DNA from 4 places in the Pseudomonas yamanorum genome. Region 1 is predicted to be linked to each of the others. Evidence: predicted binding sites of a transcription regulator. Region 1 holds the regulator's gene; each other region holds the start of a gene.

Evidence for each region. Region 1 encodes sigma-54, which starts transcription at its own class of promoters, with help from an activator protein. Its sites were predicted from a motif close to ANTGGCATNNANNTTGCTNT; they were not measured.
Region 2: BLU46_RS32035 (circularly permuted type 2 ATP-grasp protein) is a predicted target of sigma-54. The motif match lies at 1,111-1,130, and genes of this name have one in related genera.
Region 3: flgB (flagellar basal body rod protein FlgB) is a predicted target of sigma-54. The motif match lies at 730-749, and genes of this name have one in related genera.
Region 4: BLU46_RS24810 (circularly permuted type 2 ATP-grasp protein) is a predicted target of sigma-54. The motif match lies at 964-983, and genes of this name have one in related genera.

The regions. Positions count from the first base shown of each region.
Region 1 is NZ_LT629793.1:4,533,660-4,535,860, forward strand. Features, by position in the region: gene ptsN (PTS IIA-like nitrogen regulatory protein PtsN) at 1-133, opposite strand, end outside; gene hpf (ribosome hibernation-promoting factor, HPF/YfiA family) at 146-451, opposite strand; gene BLU46_RS21320 (RNA polymerase factor sigma-54) at 527-2,020, opposite strand.
Region 2 is NZ_LT629793.1:6,931,045-6,933,245, forward strand. Features, by position in the region: gene BLU46_RS32035 (circularly permuted type 2 ATP-grasp protein) at 1-933, opposite strand, end outside; gene BLU46_RS32045 (hypothetical protein) at 1,333-1,878, shown strand; gene BLU46_RS32050 (hypothetical protein) at 1,951-2,163, shown strand; gene BLU46_RS33115 (hypothetical protein) at 2,175-2,201, shown strand, end outside.
Region 3 is NZ_LT629793.1:5,171,058-5,173,258, forward strand. Features, by position in the region: gene cheR (protein-glutamate O-methyltransferase CheR) at 1-558, shown strand, start outside; gene flgB (flagellar basal body rod protein FlgB) at 793-1,200, shown strand; gene flgC (flagellar basal body rod protein FlgC) at 1,204-1,656, shown strand; gene flgD (flagellar hook assembly protein FlgD) at 1,673-2,201, shown strand, end outside.
Region 4 is NZ_LT629793.1:5,258,530-5,260,730, reverse strand. Features, by position in the region: gene BLU46_RS24810 (circularly permuted type 2 ATP-grasp protein) at 1-931, opposite strand, end outside; gene BLU46_RS24805 (ribonuclease E inhibitor RraB) at 1,368-1,709, opposite strand; gene BLU46_RS24800 (hypothetical protein) at 1,923-2,183, opposite strand.

The DNA.
Region 1 (2,201 bases):
CAGCTTGCGTATCCATTTCGGGCACTTCGCGGCCGATCAGGTTGGCAATTTGTTCGAGGGCACGCTTTTTACTGCCGCCCGGCACGTTCACGAGGGAACGGCCGGGGGTCAGGATGGTTTCAAGTCGGATCATGGGTGGGGAGTGTTAGCGGCCAGTGCCTTGAAGAAGGCTCTGCTGCTTTTCCTTATGCTTTTTAAGTTGGCGGTCAAGCTTGTCTGTGAGCAAGTCGATTGATGCATACATGTCTTCATGTTCGGCATTGGCGACCACTTCGCCACCAGGTATCTGAAGTGTCGCTTCAATTTTCTGCTGAAGCTTGTCGACCTTCATGATGACCTGCACGTTGGTGATCTTGTCGAAATGGCCCTCAAGCTTCCTCAGCTTCAGCTCGACGTATTCGCGCAATGGAGGGGTGACTTCTACATGGTGTCCACTGATGTTGACTTGCATACAGCTTCTCCTTCGTTGCCAGTGCATAAAGCGACGGGTAGGAATACCCGTCACTGGAACGCTATGGCCCGCCCGTCACATCAAACGCTTACGCTCGCTGGAAGGCGCGATCCCAAGGGACTCGCGGTACTTGGCGACGGTTCGACGGGCGACCTGAATGCCTTGTGCCTCCAGTAAACCAGCGATCTTGCTGTCACTCAACGGCTTTTTCTGATTTTCCGCGGCAACCAGTTTTTTGATGATCGCGCGGATCGCCGTGGACGAGCATTCGCCGCCTTCGGAGGTGCTGACGTGGCTGGAGAAAAAGTATTTCAGCTCATAAATACCCCGTGGGGTATGCATGAATTTTTGTGTGGTCACTCGGGAAATCGTTGATTCGTGCATGCCTACCGCCTCGGCGATGTCATGCAGAACCAACGGCTTCATTGCTTCATCGCCGTATTCCAGGAAGCCGCGCTGGTGCTCGACGATCTGGGTGGCGACTTTCATCAGGGTTTCGTTGCGGCTTTGCAGGCTCTTGATGAACCAGCGGGCTTCCTGCAACTGGTTGCGCATGAAGGTGTTGTCGGCGCTGGTGTCGGCGCGGCGTACAAAACCTGCGTATTGCGGATTGACCCGCAGGCGCGGTACCGATTCCTGGTTCAGCTCCACCAGCCAGCGCTCGTTGTCCTTGCGCACGATGACATCGGGCACGACATATTCGGCTTCACTGGACTCGATCTGCGATCCAGGGCGAGGGTTGAGGCTCTGTACCAGCTCGATGATCTGGCGCAGGTCATCTTCCTTGAGCTTCATGCGGCGCATCAGTTGGCTGTAGTCGCGGCTGCCCAGCAGGTCGATATAGTCGGTGACCAGGCGCTGCGCTTCGGCCAGCCATGGAGTCTTGGCCGGCAATTGGCGCAATTGCAGCAGCAGGCACTCGCTGAGGGTGCGGGCGCCGATGCCGGCGGGCTCGAATTGCTGGATGCGGTGCAGGACGGCTTCAATTTCGTCCAGTTCTATGTCCAGTTCCGGGTCGAAGGCCTCGAGGATCTCCTCAAGGGTCTCGTCCAGGTAGCCCTGATTGTTGATGCAATCGATCAGGGTCACAGCGATCAGGCGATCGGTATCGGACATCGGGGCCAGGTTCAGTTGCCAGAGCAAATGGCTCTGCAGGCTCTCGCCGGCGGACGTGCGGGTGGTGAAGTCCCACTCGTCATCATCATTGCTCGGCAGGCTGCTGGCGCTGGTCTGGTAGACGTCTTCCCAGGCGGTGTCCACGGGAAGCTCGTTGGGAATGCGTTCGTTCCATTCGCCTTCCTCAAGGTTGTCCACCGTGGGGGCGGTTTCCTGGTAGGAGGGTTCCTGTACGTCGGGGTTGGGCTTTTGCTCGATGTTGTCGGCCAGCGGGTCTGCATTATCGAAGTCGTCGCCTTCTTCCTGGCGTTCGAGCATCGGATTGGACTCCAGGGCCTCCTGGATTTCCTGTTGCAGGTCCAGGGTCGACAATTGGAGCAGGCGGATGGCCTGTTGCAGCTGCGGTGTCATCGTCAGCTGCTGGCCCATTCTCAGGACTAGCGATGGTTTCATGGCAGGGGCTTAACACCTTATTCGCCGGCGCAATGCGCCATCCACGACAGGGCGCGTGAGCGCCAAACATAAGCAAATTATATGCCTGATATCGGGGGCTTTGCCTAGAGCGCGGTAACAATAAAAATAATGAGGTTTTTATTGACTACCGCGCTCCATGGCGAATGGCCTGATACCACCG
Region 2 (2,201 bases), 2.4 Mb from region 1:
GCCGGTGCCGATGGCATTCGCCAGCACCACATTGCCCGCGCAGTAGGCCGCAACCAGGCCGGGCACGCCGAGCATCGAGTCGGGGTTGAAGGCTTGCGGGTCGAGGAACGCGTCGTCGATACGGCGGTAGATCACATCAACGGCCTTCGGGCCATCGGTGGTGCGCATGAATACCTTGAGGTCGTGCACGAACAGGTCCGCGCCTTCCACCAGCTCCACGCCCATTTCCCGGGCCAGGAACGCATGTTCAAAAAACGCGCTGTTAAAGCGGCCCGGCGTCAGCACTACCACGTTGGGGTTGTCCAGGCGGCTGGAGCTTTTCAGGGTCTTGAGCAGCAGGTTGGGGTAGTGGTCCACCGGGGCGATGCGTTGCTTGGCGAACACCTCCGGGAACAGGCGCATCATCATCTTGCGGTCTTCGAGCATGTAGCTCACGCCGCTGGGAGTGCGCAGGTTGTCTTCGAGCACGTAGTAGGTGCCGTCGCCATCGCGCACCAGGTCGACCCCGGAGATGTGCGAGTAGATATCGCGGTGCAGGTCGAGGCCAACCATGGCTTTCTGGTAACCCTCGTTTCCGAGGACTTGCTCGGCGGGGATGATCCCGGCCTTGATGATGCGCTGGTCGTGGTAGATGTCGGCGAGGAACATGTTCAGCGCATTCACCCGCTGGATACAGCCGCGTTCGATGACGCTCCACTCACTGGCAGGGATGCTGCGGGGAATGATATCGAAGGGGATCAGGCGCTCGGTGTCCTGCTCGTCGCCATACAGGGTGAAGGTGATCCCGGCGCGGTGAAACAGCAGATCGGCTTCACGGCGGCGCTGGGCCAGCAGTTCTGGCGGCGTATTGGCCAGCCAGCGGGAGAATTCCTGATAGTGCGCACGGCAAACGCCTTGTGCGTCATTCATTTCATCAAAGAAAGATCGAGCCATTCCAATTACCTTGTCAGTGCCGGGACTAACTGCGCTTTGGCACTGCCGCTTTAGAAAACGCATTTTTTTATGAGCCCGTGGCTGATGGTGCCAGCAGGCCTGGTCCTTACTTTCTTTTGGGGTGGGCTCTGGGTCGAGAGGTAACGATTGCTCCTGTATCCGGGCAGATGAATGGATAAAGCAATGCCTGTGCCGAAACCCCTGTAGGAGCGAGCTTGCTCGCGAAAAACCTGAGAACACCCCGTTCAGTCAGGATGCCAGCGGTATCGTTGACGCCCTTCGCGAGCAAGCTCGCTCCTACAGGGGGCGGGGCGTGCTCCAATTTGGCGCATTAACAAACTTGAACTTCGCGCCGGCCTGATTCTTCTAAAGGGTCCCAGTCCAGCACGGAGCACGGATGTGCCCAGAATCATTTCACCCGACACCCCGGAATCGAGCCTGACCGACCACAGCGAACACAACGCGAAGATTTTCGGCTCACCCAAGGACCGTCTCGATTTCTACCGGCGCGAGATCCAGTACGAAACCAGCATCCTGGCCAACCGTACCGACGCCTACCTTACGGCGCAGTCGTTCCTGGTGATCGCCTTCGTTTCCGGCATGGGCAACCTCAATCCGGAATGGGGCAAGCTGTTCACCCTGGTGGTGCCGGTATTCCTGGCCCTGCTGGGCATCCTCAGTTCCCTCAACGCCTGGCCGGGCATTCGGGCGGCCTACGACATCATCGATCACTGGCACTACAAGCAGAGCGAACTGCTGCGCAGCGAGCCGGTGATGGGCATGGCCTATGACGAGTCGCCTCTGTTTTCCGAGATGGAGTCGTCCCACAAGGGCTATCGCAAGTCGCTGTTGTTTTCGATGCGCGCGCCGTGGCTGTTCATGGTGTTCTGGGTAATCCTGGGGGCCTATGCGTTCTATATCCAGGTGGACAATCCCGGCTCATAAGCAATTGGAACTTCACCCACCCGCACAGGACCTTACCTTTACGCAGTCTGCGTTTTCCAACAGAGGTGAGCCATGAGCACAGACAACGACCCGCAAACCAGCAACCGCAACGATCCTGCCATCGACCGCGGCGAACCGGCGCCAGGCACCGCGGCCGACGCACCGAAAGACCCGAAGCCTGCCAGCGACCCAACGGCCAAGGAAAACGACTACAGTCCTGACTTCAAGCCCGAGCGCGAGCCCAAGCCTGAAACCGATGCCGATATCGATACCCAAGGCGGTTAGAGGAGACGGTCATGTCAGTTGAAATTGATGAAGACGAT
Region 3 (2,201 bases), 640 kb from region 1:
GTGCTGCCTGAGGCGATCAAGGCCGCACCGGGACAGCGCCTGCGCATCTGGTCGGCGGCCTGTTCGTCGGGGCAGGAACCGTATTCGATTTCGATGTCCATCGATGAGTTCGAGCGGACCAACATGGGCCAGTTGAAGGCCGGGGCGCAAATTGTGGCCACGGATTTGTCCGGCACCATGCTCACCAACTGCAAGACCGGTGAGTACGACAGCCTGGCATTGGGGCGGGGGTTGTCTCCGGAGCGCTTGCAGCGTTTCTTCGATCCTAAAGGCGCGGGGCGCTGGGCGGTCAAGGCGCCGATCAAGAGCCGGGTGGAGTTTCGCTCGTTCAATCTGCTGGACAGTTATGCCAGCCTGGGCAAGTTCGACATGGTGTTTTGCCGCAACGTGCTGATCTACTTCTCGGCCGAGGTGAAGAAGGACATTCTGTTGCGCATCCACGGTACCCTCAAGCGCGGTGGTTATCTGTTTCTGGGCGCTTCCGAGGCGCTGAACGGTTTGCCGGATCATTACCAGATGGTGCAGTGCAGTCCTGGGATCATTTACCAGGCCAAGTGATGAATGCTTGAGCAAAAAAGGGAGGCCTGCACAGGCCTCCCTTTTTTATGGCCGCAAAGCGGCAAACCTTCATTGCCGCTTTACTGGCGTTTCGCGGAAACCCTTTGCCGCTTTTCTGGCATTGCCGCCGGCAATTGCCCCGCAAACCCTTGTAATACGGCCCTCAAAAGAATTGGCATGCCGATTGCTATAACCCTGTTACGAAAAGCAGGTCAGTCCCTATAGGTCTCCGCCATGAGCATCAGCTTCGATAAAGCGCTCGGTATCCACGAACAAGCCCTGGGCTTCCGCGCCCAGCGTGCCGAAGTCCTGGCCAACAACATCGCCAACGCCGACACCCCGAACTACAAGGCTCGGGACCTGGACTTCTCTGCCGTGCTCGCCGCACAGCAAGACAAGACCAAGAACGGCACCTTCGCCCTGAACATGACCAACAGCCGTCATATCGAAGCGCAAGGCCTGGGCAATGGTGACGAGTCGCTGCTGTATCGCACGCCGATGCAACCGTCGATCGACCAGAACACCGTGGACGCGCAACTGGAGCAATCGGCCTACGCCGAGAACTCGGTGAACTTCCAGGCCAGCTTCACCCTGCTCAACAGCAAATTCAAAGGGCTGATGTCAGCCCTGCGTGGAGAATAAGCCATGTCCCTCGCCAGTGTTTTCAATATTGCCGGTAGTGGCATGAGCGCCCAGACCACGCGCCTCAACACCGTCGCCAGTAACATCGCCAACGCCGAGACCGTGTCTTCGAGCATTGACCAGACCTACCGTGCCCGGCACCCGGTGTTCGCCACCATGTTCCAGGGCGGCCAAGGCGGCCAGAGTGGTAGCGGCGATTCGCTGTTCCAGAACCAGGATGCCGCGGGCCAGGGCGTGCAGGTGCTCGGTGTGGTCGAAGACCAGAGCAACCTGGATGCCCGCTACGAGCCGAATCATCCCGCCGCTGATGCCAAAGGGTACGTGTACTACCCCAACGTCAACGTGGTCGAGGAAATGGCAGACATGATTTCCGCCAGCCGCTCGTTCCAGACCAACGCGGAAATGATGAACACCGCCAAAACCATGATGCAGAAGGTCCTGACCCTGGGTCAGTGATAAGGGGCGCCAAATAATGGCCATTGTTGATACCAGCTCGACGAACACCGCGGTCCAGGACCTTTTCAATTCCAAGGTCAAGACGGCGACAGATAACAGCAGCGTCGGCGACGCAGCCAAGTCGGCGACGGGCAACCAGTCGTTGGGCAAGGACGCGTTCCTGCAACTGCTGGTCACCCAGCTGAAAAACCAGAACCCGCTGTCGCCTCAGGACAACGGCGCGTTCGTGGCACAGCTGGCTCAGTTCAGCAGCCTGGAAGGCATCAACACCCTGAACGACTCGGTGAATGCGATCTCCAGCAACTTCAGCTCTTCCCAGGCGCTGCAGGCGTCGTCGCTGGTGGGCCGCTCGGTGATCACCCAGACCGACAAGGCCATGGTCGACACCAGCAAAAGCATGACCGGTTCCGTGGCGGTGACGGCGGCAACGGGCAACGTCTCGGTCAAGATCACCGACAAGGACGGCAACGTCGTTCGCACCATCGACATGGGCGCCCAGAGCGCCGGCAATTCCAGCTTTGTCTGGGACGGCAAGAACGATGCGG
Region 4 (2,201 bases), 720 kb from region 1:
CGGTGCCGATGGCATTCGCCAGCACCACATTGCCCGAGCGGTACGCCGCCAGCAGGCCTGGCACGCCGAGCATGGAGTCCGGGTTGAAGGCCAGCGGGTCGAGGAACGCGTCGTCGAGGCGGCGGTAGATCACATCCACCGCCTTGGGGCCGTCAGTGGTGCGCATGAACACGCGGTCATCGCGAACAAACAGGTCGGCACCTTCCACCAATTCCACGCCCATTTCACGGGCCAGGAACGCATGCTCGAAGAACGCACTGTTGAAACGTCCCGGGGTGAGTACCACCACGCTGGGGTTATCCAGCGGGCTGGAGCTTTTCAGGGTGTCGAGTAATAGGTTGGGGTAGTGGTCGATGGGCGCGATGCGCTGGGCGGCGAACAGTTCGGGGAACAGGCGCATCATCATCTTGCGGTCTTCGAGCATATAGCTGACACCGCTGGGGGTGCGCAGGTTGTCTTCGAGGACGTAGTAAGTACCGTCGCCATCGCGTACGAGGTCGACGCCGGAGATGTGGGAATAGATATCGCGGTGCAGGTCCAGGCCCTGCATCGCCAACTGGTATTGCTCGTTGGCCAGCACTTGCTCGGCAGGGATGATCCCGGCCTTGATGATCCGTTGTTCGTGGTACAGGTCGGCGAGAAACATGTTCAGCGCCTTGACCCGCTGGATGCAGCCGCGCTCGACGATCCGCCACTCACTGGCCGGGATGCTGCGGGGAATCGTGTCGAAGGGAATCAGGCGCTCGGTGCCTTGCTCATCGCCATACAGCGTGAAGGTGATACCGGCCCGGTGAAACAGTAAATCGGCTTCACGGCGGCGCTGAGCCAGCAGTTCGGCAGGCGTCTCGGCCAACCAGCGGGCGAACTCGCGGTAATGGGGGCGCACCTGCCCTGCCCCGTCGTACATCTCATCGTAATAAGTGCGGATCATGCCGTACTCCTTGTCACCCGGACGCCAGAACCATCGCAAGGCCCGTGCCAGCGGCATAAACACTTAAGTTTCAATCAGTTGGAGATAGGCGCAGGTCTCACCGCACCGTCCCGGTGCAGCAAATGCCCGCTGTCATGGGCGGCGCCTCATTGCAATGCAGGCCATGACTATCACCAGCATAGTCAGAGTTGATTTCACCGCGCGGCAAACCCTGCGGATAATCACCTCCATCGGCTGAACAGGACATGTCCTACAGCCTGAACCTTTGCTTGATGGGTAACGTGATACGGCATGTACCGATCGGTTCCCCTTCGCTCCGATCTTCCCTTTGACCACCCTGCTCGGGTGGTTTTTTTTGAGCCGGATTTTTCCCAAGCCAGAAACAAAAACGGCCGACCCAAAGGTCAGCCGATACGCTGTGTTGTTGCTCATGCCGCTACATGGGTAACCCACGCACCTCCTGTTTCACGCCCCATCCCTCAATGATCCCGCCCAAAGGCTCGACCACTGCCTCAAAGTCCTGCTCGAAGTCTCCTATGCCGTCGTAGGTGGCGAACATGATTTTGCTCAGTTCCAGGTACCAGGCGCCGTCATCCCGCGCGCTGACCTGGGCATTCAGGGATTCCCCACGAAACCGACCCGCAGCCCGGCGCGCACGTTCCTCATCCGGGAAAATGGCGTAGAACTCAATGGGGTGGAAACGTGAGAAGTCAAAGCCGCCCTCTTTCATGCGGCGCAACACGTTGGTGCTGATGTCTTCTTGATAGGCTGTGCTCATGAAACGTCCTCCTCACACCGATGGATAGACTTTCCGTGCTTCCCAAGGCCCGCGCTGCAAGGGCGCGGGTGTTACGGCAATGAAGTCGCCGCTGGGAGACAAGCATGTAGCTGACAAGACCAGACCTTAGCGATTCATTCGCTGATCTCCATTGCAGAGTAGCGCGAAGCTTTCAGCTCCACCAGAGTCTGTTTAAGGGTGTACAGGGAATGTTCAGGCGGCGGGGTCGACCTTGAGGTCTTTAATGCTGTTTTGATCTTTCAGGATCTTCACCGTGGGCTCGGCAACACGCCCCTCGAGATCGTTGAGATCCAATTCCTTCAGCACCGGAGATACGCGAGCGCGAACCAGGCGCGCAGCCTCTTCAAGGGTCGGTTTTTGCTCGCATTCGAATTGCTCGACTACCGACTCACCATGATCATCAGTGAAGGAAACGTTCCACTTTGGCATCAGAGCCTCCTCGATAAAACCCATGGGTGGGCTTACATCTAT